DNA from 3 places in the Enterobacter sp. N5-15 genome. Region 1 is predicted to be linked to each of the others. Evidence: predicted binding sites of a transcription regulator. Region 1 holds the regulator's gene; each other region holds the start of a gene.
The links. Region 1 encodes sigma-54, which starts transcription at its own class of promoters, with help from an activator protein. Its sites were predicted from a motif close to GTTGGCACANNTTTCGCTNT; they were not measured.
Positions count from the first base shown of each region.

Region 2: a site for sigma-54 is predicted at 1,311-1,330, ahead of norV (anaerobic nitric oxide reductase flavorubredoxin). Genes of this name have one in related genera too.
Region 3: a site for sigma-54 is predicted at 959-978, ahead of hycA (formate hydrogenlyase regulator HycA). Genes of this name have one in related genera too.

Region 1 covers NZ_CM170150.1:4,310,306-4,312,575, forward strand. Annotated here, with positions in the region: gene lptB (LPS export ABC transporter ATP-binding protein) at 1-532, shown strand, start outside; gene rpoN (RNA polymerase factor sigma-54) at 580-2,013, shown strand; gene hpf (ribosome hibernation promoting factor) at 2,036-2,270, shown strand, end outside.
Region 2 covers NZ_CM170150.1:3,785,451-3,787,720, reverse strand. Annotated here, with positions in the region: gene norV (anaerobic nitric oxide reductase flavorubredoxin) at 1-1,264, opposite strand, end outside; gene norR (nitric oxide reductase transcriptional regulator NorR) at 1,451-2,270, shown strand, end outside.
Region 3 covers NZ_CM170150.1:3,805,973-3,808,242, reverse strand. Annotated here, with positions in the region: gene hypB (hydrogenase nickel incorporation protein HypB) at 1-495, opposite strand, end outside; gene hypA (hydrogenase maturation nickel metallochaperone HypA) at 499-849, opposite strand; gene hycA (formate hydrogenlyase regulator HycA) at 1,061-1,525, shown strand; gene AC2TE5_RS17965 (4Fe-4S dicluster domain-containing protein) at 1,596-2,204, shown strand; gene hycC (formate hydrogenlyase subunit 3) at 2,201-2,270, shown strand, end outside.

The DNA.
Region 1 (2,270 bases):
AGACATCAGCCTTCTGCCGCTGCACGCGCGCGCGCGTCGCGGGATCGGCTACCTGCCGCAGGAAGCCTCTATTTTCCGTCGTCTTAGCGTTTACGATAACCTGATGGCGGTCCTGCAAATTCGTAACGACCTGACCAGCGAACAGCGTCAGGATCGTGCCAACGAGCTGATGGAAGAGTTCCACATTGAGCACCTGCGTGACAGCCTCGGTCAGGCACTCTCCGGGGGTGAACGCCGCCGCGTTGAGATTGCGCGTGCGCTGGCCGCAAACCCAAAATTTATCCTTCTGGATGAACCGTTTGCGGGCGTTGACCCGATCTCGGTTATCGACATTAAACGTATCATTGAACACCTGCGTGACAGCGGGCTTGGCGTACTGATCACCGACCACAACGTTCGTGAAACGCTGGCCGTGTGTGAACGCGCGTATATTGTGAGCCAGGGCAATCTGATCGCCCACGGTACGCCGCAGCAGATCCTCGAAGACGATCATGTTAAGCGCGTCTATCTTGGGGAAGACTTCAGACTCTGATAGGGTAGAGGTAACGTAACGCCGAACCGGAGAAAAATGCTCTGAACATGAAGCAAGGTTTGCAATTAAGGCTCAGCCAACAACTGGCGATGACGCCGCAGCTACAGCAGGCAATTCGCCTGTTGCAACTGTCCACGTTAGAACTTCAGCAGGAGCTCCAGCAGGCGCTAGACAGCAACCCCCTGCTGGAACAAACCGATCTTCATGACGAGGTAGATACCCAGCAATCGCAGGATACGGAAGCGCTCGACACCGCGGACGCACTCGAACAAAAAGAGATGCCCGACGAGCTACCGCTGGATGCCAGCTGGGATGAAATCTACACCGCCGGAACCCCTTCCGGTACGCGTGCAGACTACCAGGACGATGAGCTACCGGTCTATCAGGGAGAAACCACCCAGTCGCTGCAGGATTACCTGATGTGGCAGGTGGAACTCACCCCCTTCTCCGATACCGACCGCGCGATTGCCACCTCAATTGTCGATGCCGTTGACGACACCGGCTATTTGACCGTCACGCTGGACGATATCCTGGAAAGCATGGGCGACGAAGAGATTGAGCTTGAGGAGATCGAAGCCGTACTGAAGCGCATCCAGCGTTTCGATCCGGTAGGCGTGGCCGCAAAAGATCTGCGCGACTGCCTGCTGATCCAGCTTTCTCAGTTCAGCAAAGAGACGCCATGGATCGACGAGGCGCGCTTAATCATCAGCGATCATCTGGATCTGTTGGCCAACCACGATTTCCGCTCCCTGATGCGCGTCACGCGCCTGAAGGAAGAGGTGCTGAAAGAAGCGGTGAATCTGATCCAGTCGCTCGATCCGCGCCCGGGACAGTCGATCCAGACCAGCGAGCCCGAGTACGTGATCCCGGACGTGCTGGTCAGAAAACACAATGACCGCTGGGTCGTTGAACTGAATTCAGACAGCATCCCTCGCCTGCAAATCAACCAGCAGTATGCCTCCATGTGCACCAGCGCGCGTAACGACTCCGACAATCAATATATTCGTAGCAATCTTCAGGAAGCGCGATGGTTGATCAAAAGTCTGGAGAGCCGAAATGATACGCTGCTACGCGTCAGCCGCTGTATTGTCGAACAGCAGCAGGCATTCTTTGAGCAGGGCGAAGAGTATATGAAACCGATGGTACTGGCGGATATCGCCCAGGCCGTCGAAATGCATGAATCAACCATTTCCCGTGTCACCACGCAGAAGTATCTGCACAGTCCACGCGGTATTTTTGAGCTTAAGTATTTCTTCTCCAGCCATGTGAATACCGAGGGCGGCGGCGAAGCGTCGTCAACGGCCATTCGTGCCCTGGTGAAGAAGTTGATCGCCGCGGAGAACCCCGCGAAGCCACTAAGCGACAGTAAGTTAACCACCATGCTGTCCGATCAGGGTATTATGGTGGCACGTCGTACTGTTGCGAAGTATCGAGAGTCTTTATCCATTCCGCCGTCCAACCAGCGTAAACAGCTGGTCTGACACAACCGATAAGGAAGACACTATGCAGCTCAACATCACTGGACAAAACGTCGAAATTACTGAGGCTTTACGCGACTTTGTGAACGCGAAGTTTGCAAAACTCGAGCAGTATTTCGAAAGGATCAATCAGGTCTATATTGTGTTGAAAGTGGAGAAAGTGACTCATATCTCGGATGCCACCCTGCATGTTAACGGGGGTGAACTGCATGCCAGTGCGGAAGGGCAAGACATGTACGCTGCTATCGACGGCTTGATTG
Region 2 (2,270 bases), 520 kb from region 1:
CGGCTGCCGCGGCGGCACAGGCGCAGGCTTCCTGCTGTTCGGATGGTTGTGCCGCTTGCGGAAGGGGGGCGAGCGCCCACTGACGGGCAATGTCGCGACCGTGCTGGCGGCAGATCTCCAGGGCGTCGATATCCGGACGCCATTTCGCCTTCAGGCTCAGGGACATCTCAAAGCCTGCATCCTGCAGGCGGGTGGAGAGACGGTCTACCGCGCCGCCGCTCCAGCCGTGGGAGCCAAAGGCGCTGGCGCGCTTGTTGCGAAAACGCAGGCCGGTCATCTCTTCTACCAGACCGGCAATTTTCGGCATCATCACGTTGTTCATGGTGGAGGTGCCCACCAGCACGCCCTTAGAGCGGAACACGTTGGTCAGTACCTCGTTCTTATCGCTGCGCGCCACGTTGAAGATTTTCACCGCCACGTTCGGGTCAACTTCGTTGATGCCCTGGGCAATGGCGTCCGCCATCATGCGGGTGTTGTTGGACATGGTGTCGTAGAAAATGGTGATGCGGTCTTCCTGATAGTCCGCCGCCCACTTCAGGTACAGCTCGACGATCTGGGTGGGATTTTCACGCCATACCACGCCGTGGGAGGTGGCAATCATGTCCACCGGCAGGTTGAAGCCGAGGATCTCGGTGATTTTTGGCGTCACCAGGCGGCTGAACGGGGTCAGGATGTTGGCATAGTAGCGCTGGCACTGCTCGAAGAGTTCGGTCTGGTCCACTTCGTCGTTGAACAGGCGCTCGTCGCAGTAGTGCTGGCCGAAGGCGTCGTTGCTGAACAGCACCGCGTCGCCGGTCATGTAGGTCATCATGCTGTCCGGCCAGTGCAGCATCGGGGTTTCCACAAAGATCAGCTGCTTGCCGTTGCCGATATCCAGCGCGTCGCCGGTTTTCACGGTGTGGAAGTTCCACTCCGGATGGTGGTGATGGCCGTTGATCGAGTCGATGGCGTTGGTGGTGCAGTAGATAGGCGTGTTCGGAATGTAAGACATCAGCTCGGTCAGCGCACCGGCGTGATCTTCTTCCGCGTGGTTGATGATGATGTAGTCGATGGCGTCCAGGTCGATTTCACCGCGCAGGTTCTGCACGAACTCGCGGCTGAACTTGTGATCGACCGTATCGATCAGCACGTTTTTTCCTTCGCGGATGAGATAGCTGTTGTAGCTGCTGCCGCGCAGCGTTTTGTATTCCGTCCCGTGGAAATCGCGCACTTCCCAGTCACGTTGACCGACCCAATGAATGTTATTTTTAACCAGAATAGACATAGCAACCTCTACGTAATACAGCATTTTCAAATAAGATGATTTGCTTATATCAAGTTGCGTGCCAACTTTTAATTTGTTGATTTTAATCAATTAATATTTTTATGATCCGTAATGGGTAGTCATTTTGACTATCAAAAAAAGTGTCAATATGACAACATGCATTGTCAAAATGACAGCGAGGTCACTATGAGCTTTTCCGTAGACGTGCTGGCGAAGATCGCCATTGAGCTGCAGACCGGTATCGGCCATCAGGACCGCTTTCAGCGGCTGATCTCCACGCTGCGCCACGTGCTTGAGTGCGATGCGTCCGCGCTGCTGCGCTACGAGGGGCGGCAGTTTATTCCGCTGGCTATCGACGGGCTGGCGAAGGACGTGCTCGGGCGGCGTTTTACCCTTGAGGGCCACCCGCGTCTGGAAACCATCGCCCGCGCGGGTGACGTGGTGCGTTTCCCGGCGGACAGCGACTTGCCCGACCCGTACGACGGGCTGATTCCCGGACAGGAGAGCCTGAAGGTGCACGCCTGTATCGGCCTGCCGCTGTTTGCCGGACAAAACCTGATTGGCGCACTGACCCTCGACGGCCTGTCGCCGGACCAGTTCGACACCTTTAGCGACGAAGAGCTGCGCCTGATTGCCGCCCTGGCCGCCGGGGCGCTGAACAATGCCCTGCTGATTGAACAGCTGGAGAGCCAGAACATTCTTCCCGGCAGCCCGGCGGCGTTTGAGCAGGTAACGCACACGGAGATGATCGGCCTTTCTCCGGGTATGGCGCAGCTCAAAAAAGAGATTGAGATTGTTGCCGCCTCAGATTTAAACGTGCTGATCTTCGGGGAAACTGGCACCGGTAAGGAGCTGGTTGCGAAGTCCATTCACGAAGCCTCGCCGCGCGCGGTGAACCCGCTGGTGTACCTCAACTGCGCCGCGCTGCCGGAAAGCGTGGCGGAAAGCGAGCTGTTTGGTCACGTTAAGGGAGCGTTTACCGGGGCCATCAGCAACCGCAGCGGCA
Region 3 (2,270 bases), 500 kb from region 1:
CAGGTGACAGCCTTTGCCGGTATTAACCTGAATCGCCGGGGTGCCGGTTTCGCGAATGCGCGCCGCGTCGTTAACGGTTTGCTGGTCGCCTTCGATGACGGCGCAGGAAACGCGCTGATTCAGGCGTTTGAGCGTTTCCGTGAGCAGCGTGGTTTTGCCGGAACCGGGGCTGGAGACCAGGTTGAGCACCAGCTGTTTGCGGGTGGCAAAGCGCGCGCGGTTGCGGGCGGCGATCTGGTTATTTTTGTCCAGCACGTTGATTTCCACCTCCAGCATCTGGCGCTGGCTGATGCCCGGCGCGTGGGTCCCCGCCTCCCCGTGGCCGTAGTGCAGGTCGCCAGCGTCGGAGCGCTGCGGAGCGAAGGTGATACCGGTCAGTGCCGCAGAAGGGCGTGGGGCAGGTGAAAAGGGCGCGGAGCGAAACGCGGAATGGGGGTGATGTTCATCCCCTTCTATATACAGGTTGCCTTCGGCGCAACCGCAGGTGCTACACATACTTTACTCCTTCTCGATTTCGAGGCGTTGGATCTGCATGCCGTCATCCGCCACGATGCGAAGACCGGTGCTCTGACACTGCGGACAGCGCTGAACCTTCGATGACAGCAGGGTGACGTACTGCTGGCACTGCTCGCACCAGCACTCCGCCTGCTGCTCTTCAATATGGAGCTCGCAGCCTTCCGCAAGCGTGCCGCGGCACACCAGCTCAAAGCAGAAATGCAGGGCGCTGGTCTCGACGCAGGAAAACGCCCCGACCTTCAGCCAGACGCCGGTGACGCGCTTCGCGTGGTTTTGCACTGCCTGCTGTTCGATAAGTTCCAGAGCCCGCTGGCAGAGGGTGATTTCGTGCATGACGCCTCCTCAATGAATTGCGCCATTGAATGCAATAACGGTGCCAGCTTGATTTTTGTTAAGGCGTGACGATGTCAACGCTGTCGAAATGACACGTCGACACCGCGGCGTTGACAGCGCTTTTGCAATAAAACCCATTTAAAATCATTAAGATAAAAACTGGCATGGAATCTGCTTAACAGCCGCTATCTCCACTAAACGGATACCTTCTATGACTATTTGGGAAATCAGCGAAAAAGCGGATTACATCGCGCAGCGTCATCAGCAGCTGCAGGACCAGTGGCACCTCTACTGCAACTCTCTGGTTCAGGGCATAACCCTCTCGAAAGCACGTCTTCACCACGCGATGAGCTGCGCGGCGCAGGGCGACATGCGCTTCGTCCTGTTCGGCCATTTCACCATCAACGTTACCCTGGCGGACAACTTCAACAGCCACACCATTGAGTACCACCTCGAGACAAAAGACGGCGAAAAACAGTGTATTGCGAAGGCGCAGCTGATGGCTGACGGCATGGTGGACGGCCACGTCAGCAACCGCGATCGCCAGCAGGTGCTGGAGCACTATCTGGAAAAAATCGCGCCGGTCTATAACGGCCTGTACGCCGCCGTTGAGCACGATCTTCCGGTCAACCTGAAGCAGCTGATGGACGGAAATGCCTCAGCGAACGTGGCCTGACCCTTGCGTGTCGAGAAGTGTCGACAAGACAGTTTTTCGTCAAAAATGACTATCACCAGAGGATAACCCGGTGAACCGTTTTGTAATTGCTGACTCGACGGTCTGTATTGGCTGTCGAACCTGTGAGGCGGCGTGTTCGGAAACGCATCGCCTGCATGGGCTGCAGTCCATGCCGCGCCTGCACGTCATGCGTAATGAAAAAGAGTCTGCCCCGCAGCTCTGCCATCACTGTGAAGACGCCCCCTGCGCGGGCGTCTGCCCCGTGAATGCCATCACCCGCGTTGATGGCGCTGTCCAGCTGAACGAAAGCCTGTGCGTAAGCTGCAAGCTGTGCGGCATTGCCTGCCCGTTCGGCGCGATTGAATTTTCCGGCAGCCGTCCGCTGCACATTCCGGCGAACGCCAACTCGCCAAAAGCCCCGCCCGCGCCACCGGCTCCGGCACGCGTAAGCACGCTGCTGGACTGGGTGCCCGGCATCCGTGCCGTTGCGGTGAAATGCGACCTGTGCAGCTTCGATGAGCAGGGCCCGGCCTGCGTGCGCACCTGCCCGACTAAGGCATTGATTCTGGTTAACATTCGCGACATTGCCCGTACCAGCAAGCGTAAACGCGAGCTGACCATCAACAGTGATTTTGGCGACCTATCTCTGCTACAGGCGCTTAACGAGGGGGCGAAATGAACGCGGCGATGATGATTACCAGCGCGGTAGCCTGTTTTACTGCCGCCGCTGTTCTGGCGCTGATCT